4 regions of the Lentibacillus juripiscarius genome follow, and region 1 is predicted to be linked to each of the others. Evidence: predicted binding sites of a transcription regulator. Region 1 holds the regulator's gene; each other region holds the start of a gene.
What was found. Region 1 encodes LexA, which represses DNA repair genes until DNA is damaged. Its sites were predicted from a motif close to CGAACATATGTTCG; they were not measured.
Positions count from the first base shown of each region.

Region 1 (4,875 bases):
CATTGTGCTTTGTGAGGCTTCTTATCCCTACGATTAAAAAAGAAACCAGAGGTGAGAGGATTGGCGAATGGATGGCATGGTGATGACTTTCTCGAAATCAATAAAGAAACACTTGAAAAAATAGTAAATCACTCCTCTGACGAAATTTTTGTGCTTGATGCAGACAAACGCATTGTTTTCGTCAATCAAAAGTGTGAAGAACATTACGGCGTAAAACCAGGTGACGTCGTAGGCAAAAACAATGCTGAGCTTGTTGAGAAAGGGTATTGGACTCCCTCTCTCGTTGACATCGTGTTTGAAAAAAAGCAACCCATTACCATACAACAATCCACATTTATTAAAAGTGAGCTAATAACCACAGCAGTGCCCATTTTAAATCGGGAAAATGACATTGAACTGGTTGTTTGTACATCACAAGAATTACAGCGATTCAAAACGTTAGAAATAACCAGCGAATCGATCTCTCAACAAAATAATGAACCAGAACACAATTTGATCTTTACTAGTGAAAAAATGAGGTATTTAATCAAACAAGCGAAAAAAGCTGCTGCCGTTAACTCTACGGTTCTTATTCAGGGGGAGTCAGGAACCGGGAAGGGATTGATTGCCAATCTGATTCATCAACAGAGCCACCGTCAAAACAATGAATTTCTAACCATCAACTGCGCAGCCATTCCCGAAGATTTACTGGAATCGGAATTGTTTGGTTACACATCTGGTGCTTTTACAGGTGCTAGAAATACTGGTAAAAAAGGGTTGATCGAATCTGCTAATCACGGCACCGTATTCCTTGATGAAATCGGTGATATGCCATTAAAACTGCAACCCAAACTATTGCAGCTTATCCAAGACCAGGAATTTATACCGGTTGGCGGACATGAAACAAAGAAAGTGGATGTCCGCATACTTGCGGCAACCAATAATAAACTTGATCAGCTTGTGGCGGAAAGAAAGTTTAGAGAAGATTTATATTACCGTTTAAATGTGATCGAATTGGAAGTCCCGTCTTTAAGGGAGAGGCCGGAAGATATCACCCCGCTCATTCATTACTTTCTGAACATATTTAATAAAAAGCATAAAGGCAGTCGATTAATTTCGAACGAGGCTATGAATCTGTTATCCAGTTATTCATGGCCAGGAAATATCAGACAGCTACAAAACATTATCGAACGATCGGTTATCATGGCTGAATCGATTATCCGAACGGAGGATTTACCCCCGTTCATCCGACATCATCAGCATCCGATGGTGCAAGCCCCTGTCCTTTATCACTTGGACCAGGCCCTTGAGGAAATCGAAAAAGATATGGTATTAAGATCCTATCAGCGATACACAAGTACAAGAAAGGTGGCAAGTGATTTAGGAATCAGCCAGACACGAGCGTCAAAATTAATCAATAAATACAAAGGATACTTGTCGACTTAGAGGGGCAAAAAGCTCTTCTTTTATATGAACGGTTTTTCAAGCCAAGCGCTACAGTGTAAGCCGAGAGATCGCAGGTATTTTGCCAGTTCAATAATTTTCTTGATTAATGATTGATTGATCATTCCCTTTACATTAAGGTGGATATTTGGATGGTCGGAAAGACTCTTTTTTCGATGGTAGTTATAGACTATATGCACTGCGATTTAATAGAAAAGGCTTCTGTCCAATCTGGACGGAAGCCTTTTCCTCTTAGTCAATATTCCGGTACAATCCAACGACTTTACCCAATATCGTTACATTATGATAAATGAGCGGATCCATCGTTGCATTTTCCGGCTGCAGCCGAACGTGATCTTTTTCCTTGAAAAACCGTTTGACGGTCGCTTCATCTTCATCTGTCATGGCAACAACTATATCCCCGTTCTGCGCATCATTCTGCTGTCTGACAATAACCATATCGCCATCAAGTATTCCAGCTTCTATCATACTTTCTCCTTCAATGATAAGGACAAACAGATTTTCTTCAGTGCTGCCAGAAACGGATCCCGGCAGCGGCACAAATTGTTCAATGTTTTCCACTGCAGTGATAGGGAGGCCTGCCGTTACTTTGCCGATAACAGGTGCATACCGTGCCTCCTCTCTTGGTATGTGGCTTTCATCAGACAAATCCAAGACCTCTATTGCTCTAGGCTTTGTGGGGTCCCGCCTAATATATCCTTTGCTCTCCAGCCTTGCTAAATGACCGTGAACCGTCGAGCTTGATGCGAGTCCCACTGCCTCAGCAATCTCCCTTACAGAGGGAGGGTAGCCCTTCTCATTTACCCGTTCTTTTATAAAGTCCAGAATCGCTTCTTGCCTTTTGGAGAGTTTTGTCATCTATTAAACACCTCATGAATAGGATTTATTACTAGAAGTTTAGCATGGTCAGCAAGAAAATGCAAACATTCGTTCGAAAAACAGTTGACAAGATCGTACGTTCGTATATAATGGTAAACAAAAGCGAACAAAAGTTCTTGCGTGCGAAAGGAGCAGATTTAAATGTTTGAAAAAATGACGAAAACAGATGTATTTTATCTGGTGGCATTCACCTTTGCATTAGGCTTTTTATACGTCGCTTTAATAACGAGTGCATAATACCAGAAGGGGACTTCGAATTGAAAGCAATCATATACTGCCGTGTCAGCACAGATAAATCAGCACAGGAAACATCACTAAACCGTCAAAAAGAGGAATTGATACAGCTTGCCGGACGCTATGATTTTGAAATTAGTGATCATATTGAGGAGCAAGCCAGCGGATATGAAATAGATCGAGACGGCGTTTTTAAAATGCTTGATTATTTTGCATCAGGCAGGGCTGACAGTCTGCTTATCCAGGATGAAACAAGACTTGGACGGGGGAATACTAAAATCGCTCTGTTCCATCAGCTGCAAAAAATGGGGGTCAGCATTTATACTGCGTTGCATGATGGGGAACTGGAATTGTCTGAATCGGATTCCATGGTCCTGCAAATTGTAGGCATAGTAGAAGAATACCAGCGAAAAATCCATAACGCCAAAATCAGACGAGGTATGAAGAAAGCGGTTGACAGCGGGTTTGACCCAAGCCAAAATTTGACAAACCGTGATAAGGCACCCGGAAAGGACCGTAAACAATTTCCGATAGAAGAGGTAGTTCGTTTAAGAAAGAATAATATGACGTTTGAAGAAATTGCCCAAACCCTAAAAGGCTTGGGGCATCCGGTATCTAAAGCAACCGTCCATCGAAGATATCAGGAATATCAAAAAACTTGATAATAGCTTCGGGGGAGCGTAATATGACATAATAGGAACAGCATCGTTGTCCCTATTTTTATTTTTTATTGGCTCCAGGAGGTTTAACATGATATCAAAAGAAAAACTGGAACGCATAAATGAGCTGGCGAAAAAGTCTAAAGAGGAAGGTCTGACAGTAAAAGAGCAGACCGAACAAAAAGCTTTGCGGGAAGAATATTTGCAAAATGTGCGAAAGTCGTTTAAAAATCAGCTAAAATCCATGACCGTGAAAGATCCTGAAGGCAATGATGTTACACCTAGGAAAGTCCGGGATATGCAAGAGAGAAATAAAAAAAATTAAAACGCTGTATTCATGCTTGTTGCAGAACTAGTTTCGTTATAGAATTAGGAAGGATATAAAAATCACGAATGGAAAGGGGTATCACTTTGTCGCAATATACTGAGCAGCTATCGATCAATACAATCCGAACACTGGCAATTGATGCGATTGAAAATGCAAATTCCGGTCATCCCGGCCTGCCAATGGGGGCCGCACCAATGGCATATACATTATGGACCGATTTTATGACCCATAACCCTAAAAACGCCAGCTGGTTTAACCGGGATCGTTTTGTTCTGTCAGCAGGTCATGGCTCGATGCTTCTGTATGGGCTCCTGCACCTGTCCGGCTACAATGTAACGATGGATGATCTGAAATCTTTCCGCCAGTGGGGATCCATAACCCCAGGGCATCCGGAAGTGCACCATACAGATGGCGTGGAGGCTACAACTGGACCACTTGGACAGGGAATCGCCATGTCGGTTGGAATGGCTATGGCTGAAGCACATCTGGCGGCAACATACAATAAACAAGACTTTTCTATTATTGACCACCATACATATGCACTTGTGAGCGATGGTGACCTGATGGAGGGAATTTCTCATGAGGCGGCTTCATTGGCAGGTCACTTGGGGCTTGGCAAGTTAATTGCTTTGTATGACTCCAACGATATTTCGCTGGACGGAGAGTTGAACCGTGCGTTCTCCGACAATACAGAAGAGCGTTTCAAGGCATATGGATGGCAGGTATTACGGGTGGAAGACGGCAATGACCTGAATGAAATTCGAAATGCGATTACAAAGGCTAAAGAAAATACACAACAGCCTACATTAATTGAAGTAAAAACAGTCATTGGATATGGATCACCTAACAAATCCGCTTCGGCAGCGTCCCACGGGGCTCCGCTCGGTGAAGATGAGGTGAAATTAACGAAAGAGCATTATGAGTGGTCTCATGATGCATTCCATGTTCCAGATGAAGTATATAAGGATTTCCAGGCTAAAACAGAAACAAAAGGTGCTAAGGCTGAAGAGAACTGGAGCAGCTTATTTGAAAGCTATAAGGAAAAATATCCTGAAGCAGGTGCTGAACTTGAACGTGCAATAAATGGGGAGTTGCCTGAAGACTGGGATAAAAATCTCCCTGTATATAGCACGGAAGAGGATGCAAAAGCAACACGTGCTACCTCCGGTGAAGTCCTGAATGAAATTTCGAAGTCCGTCCCGTACTTTTTTGGCGGGAGTGCAGACCTCGCAGGGTCCAACAAAACCACTGTCAAAGAAAAAGAGGACTTCTCCCGTAAAAATCATGCTGGCAAAAATATCTGGTTCGGTGTCCGAGAATTTGCAATGGCTG
Region 1 covers NZ_JBHUNA010000023.1:867-5,741, reverse strand. Annotated here, with positions in the region: gene ACFSUO_RS11150 (sigma-54 interaction domain-containing protein) at 61-1,425, shown strand; gene lexA (transcriptional repressor LexA) at 1,675-2,301, opposite strand; gene ACFSUO_RS11140 (YneB family resolvase-like protein) at 2,580-3,218, shown strand; gene ACFSUO_RS11135 (DUF896 domain-containing protein) at 3,307-3,540, shown strand; gene tkt (transketolase) at 3,627-4,875, shown strand, end outside.

Region 2 (4,875 bases), on a different contig from region 1:
CAAATCTGGATATAACTATTGATGGTGTCAAGCTTGACTATCCGATTGATGCCGAGAATGAAGTCTATCAGCATCTTTGGATTAACATTGACAGATCAGAGGAGCAGTCAGATTAAACTGCCGCCATTCTGAGACCCTTCCTAAGGTGAACAGGGAAGGGTTTTATCACGCAGGAGGAATTTATTGTGAATTTACCGAACAAGTTGACGCTTTCACGTATATTTTTAATACCGGTTTTTATTTTGTTGCTTAGTATCCCTTTCGATTGGGGAGAGTGGATGATTGGTGAAAATGTGCTGCCTGGATCCCATCTTGCCGCGGCGGTTTTATTTATTATCGCGGCGGCAACTGATTGGGTTGATGGCCATTATGCACGGAAATATAACCTGGTGACAAATCTGGGGAAGTTTTTAGACCCGCTTGCAGATAAACTGCTTGTTGCCTCGGCTCTGATTTTGCTCGTTGAAATGGGCATCGCACCAGGCTGGATAGTGATCGTTATCATCAGCAGGGAATTTGCTGTGACGGGATTACGTCTGGTAGCCGCTGGTGAAGGTATCGTATTGGCTGCGGGCAGCATGGGGAAAATAAAAACTGCCACACAAATGATTGCAATAGCTGTCCTGTTGCTTCATAATTTTCCATTCGCTTATGCAGGCTTTCCATTTGGGATGATAATGCTGTATGCAGCACTGTTCTTTACGGTGCTGTCAGGCTACGAGTATTTTGTTAAAAATTGGCATGTAATGAGGGATTCCAAATAATGACAAAAACAATCAGTACGGAAATCATTGCAGTAGGAACAGAGTTGCTGCTTGGACAAATTGCGGATACGAATGCACAGTGGATATCGGAAAAACTGGCCGCAGCTGGAATAAATGTTCATCACCATGCTGTTGTCGGTGATAATCTTCAGCGTGTGGAACAGCAATTTCGAGTTTCAAACAAAAGATCAGATATTATCATCGTTACAGGCGGGCTGGGCCCCACGGAAGATGATTTAACACGAGAGGCTTTCCAGAAGCTGGCCGGTATCGAAATGGTCGAACATGGACCATCCATGGAGAAAATTAAGACCCACTTTGCTGAAAAAGAGGTCAATATGACGCCGAATAACCGTAAACAGGCACGCGTATTTGCCGGAGCGGACGTTCTTGAGAATCATACGGGTATGGCCCCTGGAATGATTGTTTCATATGGGGAAAAAACGTGGGTTTTCCTCCCTGGTGTACCACGGGAGATGAAGCGGATGATGGCCGACAGTGTTCTGCCATACATCCGGCGTCTGACAGGCGAAGATAAGATGATCAAATCGGTTATGCTCCGGTTCATAGGTATTGGTGAATCCCGGCTTGAACATGAATTGCAGGATTTGATCAGGCAGCAGACGAATCCGACTATAGCTCCGCTTGCCCAAAATGAGGGAATAGCCATTCGGCTGACGGCCAAGGCTTCGACAGATGAGGAGGCGGTTGCCCTGATAAAGCGGACAAAACGGGACATTCTTGACAGGGTTGGAGAATATTATTATGGCACTGATGAGCAATCATTGGAAGAACGGGTCCTGAACCTGCTGAAGGACCAGGGCAAAACCGCAGCAGCAGCCGAAAGCCTAACGGGCGGTATGTTTACGGAAAAAATGATTGCTGTACCTGGTGCTTCGGAAGTATGCCGCGGCGGAATCGTCTGTTATGATGCAAGTGTGAAGGAAAATGTGCTGCATGTACCTTCCCAGCTGCTCAAACAGCATGGCGCAGTCAGTGAGGCATGTGCCCAAGCAATGGCTGCCAATGTCTGTTCCCAAATGGATGCGGATATCGGTATCAGCTTTACCGGTGTTGCGGGTCCGGACAGTTCAGAAGGTCACCCGGCAGGTACGGTATTCATTGCAATCCATGACAAATCCGGAGAGCAGCAGGTGGAAAAACATAATTTTTACGGTGATCGCAATACGATCCGCAAACAATCAGTGTTAAAGGGTTATGAACTTTTATATAATTTGTTAAAATAGAATTATTGGCCGGAATAGAAGCGGAAAATTTTATTTTATCGCATTCTGTCCGGTCAAATTCGCTTTTTTCCTGTCAAAATGACGTAAAAATACGGGAACACTCATTCGTTTCTTTCTTGGCAAATTGATAAAAAAGGCGTATGATGTAACTAGTTCATTAAAGGAGGTAAACTCGTTGGGAGATAGAAAACAAGCTTTGGATATGGCTCTGAAGCAAATTGAAAAACAATTTGGCAAAGGGTCCATCATGAAACTGGGAGATCAGGAAGGGCAAAAAATTGCAAGCATTCCGAGCGGTTCACTCGCACTGGATGTGGCACTTGGAATTGGTGGCTACCCAAGAGGGCGTGTCGTTGAAATTTACGGGCCGGAATCTTCCGGTAAAACAACTGTTGCGCTCCATGCTATTGCTGAAGCACAGCAGCAGGGTGGACAGGCTGCTTTTATCGATGCTGAGCACGCACTTGATCCGACGTATGCACGGGCACTTGGGGTAGATATTGAGGAATTGCTCTTATCGCAGCCGGATACCGGTGAGCAGGCACTGGAGATTGCGGAGGCACTGGTCCGCAGTGGAGCTGTCGACATTATTGTTGTCGACTCAGTTGCAGCACTGGTACCGAAAGCGGAAATAGAAGGTGAAATGGGAGATTCACACGTCGGGCTGCAGGCTCGTCTGATGTCACAGGCATTAAGAAAATTGTCCGGTGCCATCAACAAGTCAAATACAACGGCCATATTCATCAACCAGATCAGGGAAAAAGTCGGCGTTATGTTTGGCAATCCGGAAACAACTCCTGGCGGCCGTGCACTTAAATTCTATTCATCTGTCAGACTCGAAGTCCGTCGTGCCGAAACACTGAAACAAGGCAATGATATGGTAGGAAATAAAGCAAGATTGAAAGTGGTTAAAAATAAAATGGCCCCTCCATTTAAACAGGCAGAGGTCGATATCATGTATGGGGAAGGAATTTCCAAAGAAGGAGAAATTCTTGATATCGGATCAGAACTGGATATTGTTACTAAAAGTGGTGCTTGGTATTCCTATAATAGCGAACGGCTAGGCCAGGGACGGGAAAATGCGAAACAGTTCCTGAAAGAAAATGAGAATATCAAACTTGAAATCCATCATGCAATCCGCAAACACTATAAACTGGACGATACGCCGGAAGAAGAGCCAGACGAACAAAACCAGGAAAGCCTGGACGTTTAAGACTGACTCCAGCTGAATACATTCGTTTCCAAAGTCCTTTGCTGGCATCCGCCGGCGAAGGACTTTTTAGCACTTATGAAGTCTTACTGCATAAGTTCGCCGGGGCTTGATGATAAACTAAGCCTTCGAATTAATTTCTTATAATTGTCATGATTCCTTGACATTGGTTATAGGTGCAATTAAAATTAACTTGTATAATTTTATAGTTTATTATACACTAAATTATTTATTATTGAACATTGTACATGCCGACAATAATGAATCAATTGTACAACTTTATAGCAATAGGAGGTGAAATCATGGATAGTCCCTTTATCATCTCCATTTTGCTTGCCGTAATCCTGATCGTCGGTATTGTTGTTGGTTATTTGATTCGCCGTTCAATTGCAGAGGCTAAAATTTCCAGTGCGGAAAATTTGGCAAAACAGATAGTTGATGAAGCTCATCGGAATGCAGATGCTACCAAGAAGGAAGCCCTGCTAGAGGCAAAAGATGAAAATCATAAACTTCGTCAGGAGACTGAAGATGAGCTCCGAGAGCGCCGGATGGAAGTGCAAAAGCAGGAAAATCGCCTGATGCAAAAAGAAGAAAGTCTGGACAAAAAGAGTGAAACGCTTGATAAGCGAGAACTTACGCTGGAGGGAAAAGAAGAATCATTAACAGAAAAACAACAACAAATTGAAGAAATGGAAAGCAAAGTGGAAGCAATGCTTAACGAGCAGCAAACAGAGCTTGAACGCATTTCAGGTTATACGACTGACCAGGCAAAACAGGTTATTTTGGACCGTGTGGAGCAGGAGGTCAGCCATGAATCGGCATTGATGATTAAAGAGGCTGAGAACCGTGCGAAGGAAGAAGCTGATAAGAAAGCGAAAAGCATTCTTTCACTGGCCCTGCAGCGCTGTGCTGCAGACCATGTTGCCGAAACGACTGTATCGGTTGTCAACCTTCCAAATGATGAAATGAAGGGTCGGATTATTGGCCGTGAAGGACGCAACATCCGGACACTGGAAACACTGACCGGTATCGACCTGATCATTGACGACACACCGGAAGCGGTAGTTCTGTCAGGGTTCGATCCGATCCGCCGCGAAATTGCTCGCATGGCACTGGAACGGCTTGTCCAGGACGGACGGATTCACCCGGCAAGAATTGAGGAAATGGTTGATAAGGCCAGACGTGATGTCGACGACTATATACGTGAGATCGGTGAAGAGACAACGTTCGAGGTTGGGATTCACGGATTGCACCCGGACCTTGTCAAGATTCTCGGCCGTCTGAAATATCGTACAAGCTATGGTCAAAATGTATTAAAACATTCCACCGAGGTAGCTTATCTATCCGGCCTGCTTGCTGCGGAATTAGGTGAAGATGAGACATTGGCAAGAAGAGCCGGCCTGCTTCACGACATTGGCAAGGCCATTGATCATGAAGTAGAGGGAAGCCATGTTGAAATTGGCAAGGAACTTGGAATGAAGTATAAAGAACACGAAGTTGTTATCAACTCAATTGCTTCACACCATGGTGACGAAGAGGCAACTTCCATCATTTCGGTTCTGGTTGCTGCAGCAGATGCGTTGTCAGCCGCCAGACCCGGAGCCAGAAGTGAAACATTGGAAAACTACATTAAACGGCTTGAGAAGCTGGAAGA
Region 2 covers NZ_JBHUNA010000004.1:22,697-27,571, reverse strand. Annotated here, with positions in the region: gene ACFSUO_RS02615 (helix-turn-helix domain-containing protein) at 1-116, shown strand, start outside; gene pgsA (CDP-diacylglycerol--glycerol-3-phosphate 3-phosphatidyltransferase) at 186-764, shown strand; gene ACFSUO_RS02605 (competence/damage-inducible protein A) at 764-2,011, shown strand; gene recA (recombinase RecA) at 2,187-3,224, shown strand; gene rny (ribonuclease Y) at 3,524-4,875, shown strand, end outside.
Region 2: recA (recombinase RecA) is a predicted target of LexA. The motif match lies at 2,106-2,119, and genes of this name have one in related genera.

Region 3 (4,875 bases), on a different contig from region 1:
GTCCTGTCAATGATTCTTTGTTGTGCATCACGTTTTCAGGTGTGTCGCTGGCGACGATCTGACCGCCATGTTCACCTGCACCTGGTCCTATATCAATCAGATGATCTGCCTCAAGCATCGTATCTTCATCATGTTCGACCACGATCAATGTATTGTCCAGATCGCGCATCTGCTTCAGCGTATTAATCAGACGGTAATTGTCACGCTGATGCAGCCCGATTGACGGCTCATCAAGGACGTACAGCACACCTGTCAGCGCCGAGCCAATCTGAGTCGCAAGGCGGATCCGCTGTGCCTCCCCGCCTGACAGCGTTCCTGCTGAGCGGGACAGAGTCAGATAATCCAGACCAACGTTGTTCATGAAATCCAGACGGTCCGTGATTTCCTTCAAAATCATCTGAGCAATCGTCTGCTCCTTTTCGGTCAAGTCAAGTTGAACGAAAAATTCTTTCGCTTCCGTGATAGCATTATCCGTCACTTCGCTGATATGCTTGCCATTGACCAATACGGCCAGCGCCTCTTCCTTCAGCCGATGTCCATGGCAATCCGGGCAATTTTTTTGTGCCATGTATTTTTCCAGCAGTTCTCGAGTGAAATCGGAGGATGTTTCACGGTACCGGCGGGCGATATTATTCAGCACACCTTCAAAATAAATGTCATTCTCCCTTACATTGCCAAAATCATTGACGTAATGGAAATGAATTTTTTCATTGCCACTCCCATATAAAATTTTCTCCATTTGCTTTTTTGGAATGTCTTTCACTGGGATCGTCATGTCAATCCCATAATGGTCACAGACACTTTTCAAAAGTTCCGGGTAATAATGCGAACTAATTGGCTCCCATGCTGCAATGGCATGCTCCTTCAGTGTCTTTTCACGGTCCGGAATCACCAGTTCCAAGTCAACTTCCAGATTGGTTCCCAAACCATCACAGGTCGGACAAGCGCCATATGGGCTATTGAAGGAAAATAACCTTGGTTCCAGCTCCCCAATCGAAAATCCGCATATTGGACAAGCGTGATTTTCGCTGAACATGAGTTCTTCATCCCCAATCACGTCAACGATGATGTTGCCACCACCCAATCCAAGCGCGGTCTCAATCGAGTCACTGAGGCGCCCGGCAACACCGTCTTTAACGATAATCCGGTCGACAATGACTTCGATGGAGTGGGATTTATTTTTATCAAGCTGGATATCCTCTGTCACTTCACGCATTTCCCCATCGACACGAATCCGGACATACCCTTCCTGTTTCAGCTTTTCAATGGTTTTGACATGCTCACCCTTGCGTCCGGAAACAACTGGTGCAAGAATTTGCATTTTCGTCCGTTCTGGATATTGCAAAATACGGTCCACCATCTGCTGGACGGTTTGTGAACTGATTTCAATGCCATGTTTCGGACAGGTAGGCCGGCCAATGCGGGCATACAGCAGCCGCAAATAATCATAAATTTCCGTGACCGTTCCAACGGTTGAACGCGGGTTTTTGCTTGTTGTTTTCTGGTCAATTGAAATTGCCGGTGACAGGCCTTCAATAGCATCTACATCCGGCTTGTCCATCTGACCCAGAAATTGCCGGGCATAGGCAGAAAGGGATTCGACATAGCGTCGCTGCCCTTCTGCGTAAACTGTGTCAAAAGCTAGCGAGGATTTGCCGGATCCGGACAAACCTGTCAGCACAACAAGTTTATTTTTAGGTATCGATACATCAATATCCTGCAGATTATGTGCACGCGCACCTTGAATGGTAATTGCTTTACTCGGCATGAACAGGTCATCCTTCCGCTTTGAGTTCCAAAATGATATCACGAAGCTCGGCAGCTTTTTCGAAATCCAGATCTTTTGCAGCCTGCTTCATTTCTTTTTCCATGTCCTCCACCATCTTCGTTTTATCAGCTTTGCTCAGTTCAGCAGCATCTGCTTTCTTGCTTTCGTATGATTCATTATCTTCTGATGCGACAGTTGCACGGATGACATCTCTGACTTCTTTCCGTATGGTTGTCGGGGTGATATTATATTTTTCATTATAGGCGATTTGTTTTTCACGGCGGCGGTTCGTTTCATCCATCGCCACCTGCATCGACTTTGTCACCTTGTCGGCATACATGATGACTTCCCCGTTTTCATTCCGGGCAGCCCGGCCCATTGTCTGGATAAGGGAACGCTCTGAGCGGAGGAACCCTTCCTTATCAGCATCCAAAATGGCAACCAGTGACACTTCCGGTATATCCAGTCCTTCCCTTAGCAGGTTGATTCCTACTAAAACATCATACTTGCCGACACGCAAATCACGGATAATTTCTATCCGTTCCAGTGTCTTAATTTCTGAGTGAAGGTAGGCTACTTTGATGCCAATTTCCTTCAAGTAATCGGTCAGGTCTTCCGCCATTTTTTTCGTCAGTGTCGTCACAAGTACGCGCTCATTCCGCTGGGACCGCTTATTGATTTCCTCTATCAGATTGTCAACTTGCCCGTCGATTGGGCGCACGTCGATCTCGGGATCCAGCAGCCCCGTCGGACGGATGATTTGCTCGGTGACATCGGGTGCATGCTCCTCCTCATACGGTCCGGGCGTTGCCGAAACATAGATGAGCTGGTTGGTCGCTTTTTCAAACTCACCGAATGTCAATGGACGGTTATCCAAAGCGGACGGCAAACGAAAACCATGATCAACCAGCACTTGTTTACGTGCCTTGTCCCCATTATACATACCCCTGATCTGAGGAAGAGTAACGTGCGATTCGTCGACAACGACAAGGAAATCGTCCGGAAAGAAATCCAAAAGTGTATATGGCGTCGATCCTGGTTCCCGGAATGTCAGGTGCCGCGAATAATTCTCGATACCCGAACAGAAACCCATCTCGTTCATCATTTCAATATCATAGTTTGTCCGCTGCTCCAGCCGCTGCGCTTCAAGCAGCTTATCCTGCTCACGAAGTTCCGCTAGCTGTTCTTCCAGTTCTTTTTCGATATTTTTAATAGCCTTTTTCAGCTTTTCTTCACGGGTAACGAAGTGGGATGCCGGGAAAATAGCCACATGCTCGCGGTCCCCGACAATCTCACCTGTCAGAGCATCGACTTCACGGATTCGGTCAATTTCGTCACCGAAAAATTCAATCCGGATACAGTGTTCTTCCCTGGAGGCCGGAATAACCTCAACAGAATCCCCGCGGACTCGAAATGTGCCACGCTGGAAATCAATGTCATTCCTGGCATATTGAATGTCGACAAGATCACGTAAAAGCTGGTCGCGATCCTTTTCCATCCCCATCCTCAAAGAAAGGACCTGGCTTTTATATTCTTCCGGTGACCCTAGGCCGTAAATACACGACACACTTGAAACAATCAGCACATCACGCCGCTCAATCAAAGCAGATGTCGCCGAGTGCCGCAGTTTGTCAATTTCATCATTGATGCTTGCATCTTTTTCAATAAATGTGTCTGTTGACGGGACATACGCTTCCGGCTGATAGTAGTCATAATAGCTGACAAAATATTCGACAGCATTATTCGGAAACAGTTCCTTAAACTCACTGTACAGTTGTCCGGCCAATGTTTTATTGTGTGCAATAACAAGTGTCGGCCGGTTAATTTCTTCTAAGACATTGGAAACCGTAAACGTTTTTCCAGTTCCGGTAGCACCAAGCAATGTCTGATGCCGCTGACCAGCTTTCACTTTTTCGACCATTTCTGCTATCGCTTCAGGCTGGTCACCGCTCGGCTCGTACTGTGCCACAAGATCAAATTTATTTTCCAAACCGTAAACCTCCGTTCCTTGCCTTACTCTCATTCTATCATATCATTTAAATGAATAAACGAACAAATATTCGAATCATGGAATGCTCTATTTCCATTTTACCCGATTTACGCACATGAAATCACCCACCATGCTTAGGAAAACCAGCAAATACGGAAACTGCCTCTTTCCCCAGCAAAAAAACATTAGCAAGCGTGCCTGCTAATGCTGATCGGTCAATATAGTTGTAAATAATTCAGTCAGCGGCCGGTCATCCAGCTGCCGATGGTACTCTTCGATATGTCTCTGATAAGCATCCTGTTTTTCCGTACTGGAAAAAAAGCGGAGCAGCTCTTGTTCCGGTTTATGATGAAGATTAACCATTATGCCCACGCCAAGCCGGTTTAGTTCCCTTGCATTGACTTTTTCCTGCCCTGGCAATGGGTCGTACATGAAAATAGGTTTCCGTTTCATCAGACACTCACTGACGGTAACACCACCCGGCTTTGTTAAAACGGCATCAGCCTCGTCGTAGAGTGCATTCATCTCCATTTTGCTGCCAATATATGAAATGGGAGTCACGTTGTTGGGCCGATTCCGGAGCAGTTCTCTGTACAACGATTCATTTTTCCCGCATAGCACGTTGTAATGAATCGATGGTGATTTCAGCGATGACAGTAATTTGCGTATGCTTCCAGTACCCAGACTCCCGCCAGTCACCAGCACCCTGATGTTGCTATCTGTGTTTGCCTTATATTCCATTTTTCGATAGACCGGATGAATAGGAATGCCGGTTACAAAGACCCGTTCAGCCGGAATCCCTCTTCGGACAAGAAAGGCTTTCACAGCAGCTGTAGGCACAAAGTGGTAATCAATACCATCTATCCCCCAGACATCATTAATGAAAAAATCTGTATAGGCATTGACTGTAATCGACTGCAGCTGATTATTCAGCTTTAAGCGGCTCGCCAGGTTCGACGGCAATGCATGTGTGGAAACGAGTACCTGTGGATGATGTTCGCGGACAAGCCGTCTGAAGAAGGGGATAAACATCATCTCATAAAAGAAACTGCGGCGCTTCAGAGGTTTATTATTACAAGAAGCGTGCCTGTACAGCCTATCATAGAGCTCGGGAAAG
Region 3 covers NZ_JBHUNA010000020.1:170,062-174,936, reverse strand. Annotated here, with positions in the region: gene uvrA (excinuclease ABC subunit UvrA) at 1-1,768, opposite strand, end outside; gene uvrB (excinuclease ABC subunit UvrB) at 1,776-3,758, opposite strand; gene ACFSUO_RS09720 (MGDG synthase family glycosyltransferase) at 3,960-4,875, opposite strand, start outside.
Region 3: uvrB (excinuclease ABC subunit UvrB) is a predicted target of LexA. The motif match lies at 3,818-3,831, and genes of this name have one in related genera.

Region 4 (4,875 bases), on a different contig from region 1:
GGGGCACGATACTATTGCTTATCTGGAAAGGTTTCTCGAGGACAGCGGAAGCGGTGTAGCACTGCCGGCGGCTATCATTCTGGAAACAGTTCAGGGTGAGGGCGGCATCAATGCGGCAGGAATGGATTGGTTGAAAAAAGTAGCTAATCTCTGCAAGCGCTGGGATATTCTGCTAATCGTCGATGACGTCCAGGCAGGCTGCGGCAGAACTGGTACATTCTTCAGCTTTGAACCAGCAGAAATTGAACCGGATATTGTCTGCCTTTCCAAATCCATCGGTGGTATTGGTTTACCAATGGCCATTACATTGATCAAACCGGAATATGACCAATGGGGGCCTGGCGAGCATAACGGGACATTCCGCGGAAATAACCTCGCTTTCCTTGCAGCACAAGAGGCATTGACCCATTGGGAAACCGATGAATTCAGTGAAGAAATCCAGGAAAAGGGCAAGTTCCTGCGCGATACAATTAATCGCCTGATAAAAACATACCCAGGCCTTGATGCTCAAGCCCGCGGCAGAGGTCTGATGCAAGGGATAGCAATGGGCAAACCCGAACTGGCTGATGAGATTTGCGCGGAGGCGTTCCAACGAGGGCTGATTGTGGAAACATCCGGTCCAAAAGATGAGGTTGTCAAATTTCTCCCACCGCTAAATATAGATAAAGAAGGACTCGAGAAGGGGCTTAATATACTGGAAGACAGCATAAAAACCGTTCTTGGCCAATAGATTGGTAATAAAACGCGAGAGCAGAGGTGTTGGAAAATGATTGTAAAATCACTTGAAGATCTAGTCGGAACAGAAGACGAAACTTCCGGGGAAACCTGGTCGAGCCGGCGATTCATCCTTAAAAAAGACGGCGTTGGCTTCAGCATGAATGACACGATTATTAAGGCAGGAACGGAAAATTATTTCTGGTATAAAAACCATATTGAAGCAGTTTATTGCATTGAAGGCGAAGGCACGATCGAAAAAGTCGAAACCGGCGATGTGTATGACATTAAACCGGGCACGATGTATCTTTTGGATGAACATGATAAACATGTCCTTCGTGCAAAATCGCAAATGCGTATGGTATGTGTTTTCAATCCGCCCCTTGTCGGAACCGAAACACATAATGAAGAAGGCTATTACCCGCTGTTGACAGAATAGAAGCAGCGCCCCCCGAATGATGACTTAGTCGTCATTCGGGTTTTTTGTGAGTTAAACAGCGGCAATGTCAAACTGCCCTGGCTCCATACCCGCGGCCAGTCCGATTTGCTTGCCGCAAGCGAATATGTCAAGATGAAATTAGAAATGCGTGTTCAAAAAGGAGGACTTGTTGAACAACCTCCAGAAATAAACTCCAGATAGGGGGACGAGAAAATGAAAGGCGTTATTGTAAAAGAACCAGGCGGACCGGACCAGTTGAAAATGACCGAACTGCCCAAACCGGAAGCAGGAAAGGACGATTTGCTGATCAAGGTGAACATGGCCGCCGTTAATCGTACAGATATCGTCAGCCGCGAAGGAAAGGCAGGCTATGCATCCAATCCCATTCTGGGGGTCGAGGTAGCTGGCACAGTTGTTGAAGCAAACGGCGCTCATTCTTTTCAAGTAGGTGATCGTGTGATGGGGCTTGTGAATGGAGGCGGTTATGCCGAATACGCCGTCATGCCCGCAAGCCGTGCGATGAAAATCCCTGAATCCCTGTCATTTTCGGAAGGAGCAGCCATCCCGGAAGTGTTCCTGACTGCCTATCAGACATTATTTTGGATTGGCAACCTAAAGGAAGACGATACTGTCCTGATTCATGCCGGTGCCAGTGGTGTAGGAACTGCTGCTATCCAGCTGGCCAAACAAACAACCGGAGCAAAAGTAATTGCTACCGCGGGAACAGAACGAAAGCTTCGATTTTGCGCTGAGCTTGGAGCTGACGTTACCATTAATTATAAAGAACAGCCGTTTGACAAAGCGGTACTGGAAGCAACGGACAACCAAGGAGCTGATCTGATTCTTGATTTCATCGGTGCTTCTTATTGGGACAAGAACCTTACAAGCATCAATACGGATGGCCGCTGGGTCCTGATTGGTATATTGGGTGGGAGCGAACTGGAATCCATTGACTTAATGACAATCATGTCCAAGCGCATCCAGCTGACAGGAACCCTGCTCACACCAAGGAGCGACGCTTATAAGGCTGAATTGAGCAAGGAATTTATCGAAAAAGTGACACCTTATTTCGAACAGGGCAGCGTACGCCCGGTACTGGACAGTACATTTCCGGCTGAACAAGCGGATGAAGCCCATATCCACATGGAAGAAAACCGGAACATCGGAAAAATTATTTTGAACATGGATTCAGATGACAGTTAAATCGGAAGAAAAAAATCGTGCCACCTTAAAATTTGGGGTGGCGCAGTTTTTTATTTGAATCACGAACAAACGTTTGACATCCTGTTCGGTTGTGGTATAATGCAAACAAACGTTCCGCTGGAGGGCTGGCTGTCATGGATAAATTGCTTTTTAAGGCATTGCAGACAAGAAAGAAACTTGAAATGATTTACCTTAAGGCCGATAATAGAACAAGCTACCGTGTTATTCGTGTGCTTGGCATTCATGAAGATCGGGTGAGGGCATACTGTTTCACACGGCAGGAGGTAAGAACGTTCAAAAAAGACAACATATTATCAATCGGACCAGTCCGGACAGGAAGAATGGGGGCATAAGGAATGCTTGCAAATAACCAGACAGCAGTAAATTGGACCAAGGAAATGCAGCAGGAACACGTTGAAAAACTAAAAGAAACTTTGTATGAATACGAGGAAAGAACAAAGTCATCGCAAAAATAATGGATGTGTGCCTGGACTGGCTGCCCAAATGGCTCTTCCAGGCCGATACATAGAAACACTTACGGTAAGACAGACTATCCGTGTGGAGGTGTTTCTAATGGGCAAAAGAAGAAAAAATGATACTGGCATTAGTGATGAACAAGCAGTTAGAAAAGACTTGTCCAGAGAATTTGATCATGAATTTGCAAACGAACCACTAACTGAAAACGAACGGCAAAACAATAAAAAAACGAAAAAACGGCAATAACAGCCATAAAGGGCTGGGACATAACGAAAATCTTCAGCATGAAAGCCGAATGATGACTGGAGTATTTTCCTATGATGTTGGGGTGAGTTTTAACCACCGCTGCAGAAAAATACTTCGCTTTCCGGGGGCGGCTGATGAGCCTCCTCGTGCTGGCGCACTGCGGGGTCTCATCTAGGCCTCTGCTCCCCCAGGAGTCTCCGTATTTTTCCTTCGCTAGTTTAGGTGGTGGAGTGGAAACCCATTATTTTAAAAAAGAAAAACCCGATATAGTTTGATCATCTACGGGAAAAATGTTGAATCATCGTTCGGATATTTCGTTGCTTAAATACTTTTGTCCCAGCCTCCTGAAAATATCATAAGGGTGATCACTTGATGAATGTCCGAATGGAAATAACGTATCAGACACCCAAAGGGACGGAAACAGCTTTTACCTCTGACGAAATGCGTGCTCCAAAAGCGTTATTAATAGCCGAGGATTTGCAAAAAACAGGCCGGGTCAGCGATATCCAATTTGTGGACAATCATGATAACAGCTGGAACATGAAAGAATTGTCCAGACAAATGGAGGAAATCCAGACAGAGCCACATAATATCACCGTCTACTTTGACGGCGGGTATGATCTGAAAACACGGACTTCCGGGTTGGGGTGTGCTATTTATTATGAACAGAATGAAAAAGCCTACCGTCTCCGGAAAAATGCACGTGTGGAGGAACTTGAATCCAATAATGAGGCCGAGTACGCTGCCTGTCATCTGGCATTGCAAGAGCTGGAGTATTTAGATGTCCATCATTTGCCGGTTACCATTACAGGTGATTCCCTCGTCGTCATCATGCAGTTGAAAGGGGAATGGCCATGCTATGAGCCTCAATTATCAAGGTGGGCTGATCGGATTGATAACCTGATTAGCCGTATGGGTATCGACCCGGAATTCAATCTCGTGTCCCGGAAAAAGAATAAAGAAGCAGATCACCTGGCTTCCCAGGCGCTGCAAGACATTGAGATTACAAGCACAACGGAACAATCCAACTAAAAGCCGGGGATACGGATATGAATGCACACCGCATTCCCGGCTGTCTCATATAAAGTCGTCTTGTGAATCAACAAAAGCGATCCGGTTATGCATGACGCGGCGAGCTTCTAACCACGCCGCTTTGGCTGTGCCATACAATATCCATGGAGAGGGAAGGTCAAATGGATGATTGGATGGCAGCGAGTCTGCTTCCTCTTTGGTTAAGTCCATCCAAATGTAGGTATCCCCATCAGTCTGCCGCGAGAATTCCCGGTAATCGTCTTCCACTGTTTCCCATAAACCATTTTGTTCTGTGATATCACTCCATGGATAAATGGCGTGCAAATAATGATGCTTTTTTTGGTCCGGCTTTGTGATCAGAAAACGGTTTTTTGCCTCATTTTCATAAAATGACCACTCTTTCAGATCCTGTTCCTGAAACAACGCCTCCGAAGCCGGAAAAGGGTAATAGCATTCATACGGAAATATCGCCCCCGGCTGTACATAATGCTTATGGACGAACTCCTTTTTGCGGCTCAGTTCTGTCACTCGTTTCCATGGGCGGGCCCCCGATTGGAGCATGGATGCATCCTTCGTAACAGCTGTATGCAGTGCCGTGTAAGGAGTCAGTCCGATTTTTTTCAGGATGCGTCGGGCCGGCAAATTGTGTTCCTCCGTGTTCGCACCTACCCACTCGATACCGTTTAGCTGAAAAGCTTCATGCATGATATATTCCAGCAATGCCGTCGAAAATCCATTACCATTGTAACGACGGTCACTTCTTA
Region 4 covers NZ_JBHUNA010000003.1:194,237-199,111, reverse strand. Annotated here, with positions in the region: gene ectB (diaminobutyrate--2-oxoglutarate transaminase) at 1-730, shown strand, start outside; gene ACFSUO_RS02160 (ectoine synthase) at 767-1,153, shown strand; gene ACFSUO_RS02155 (NAD(P)H-quinone oxidoreductase) at 1,367-2,356, shown strand; gene ACFSUO_RS02150 (WYL domain-containing protein) at 2,491-2,709, shown strand; gene sspO (small acid-soluble spore protein O) at 2,930-3,079, shown strand; gene ACFSUO_RS02140 (ribonuclease H family protein) at 3,452-4,111, shown strand; gene ACFSUO_RS02135 (GNAT family N-acetyltransferase) at 4,157-4,875, opposite strand, start outside.
Region 4: ACFSUO_RS02150 (WYL domain-containing protein) is a predicted target of LexA. The motif match lies at 2,419-2,432, and genes of this name have one in related genera.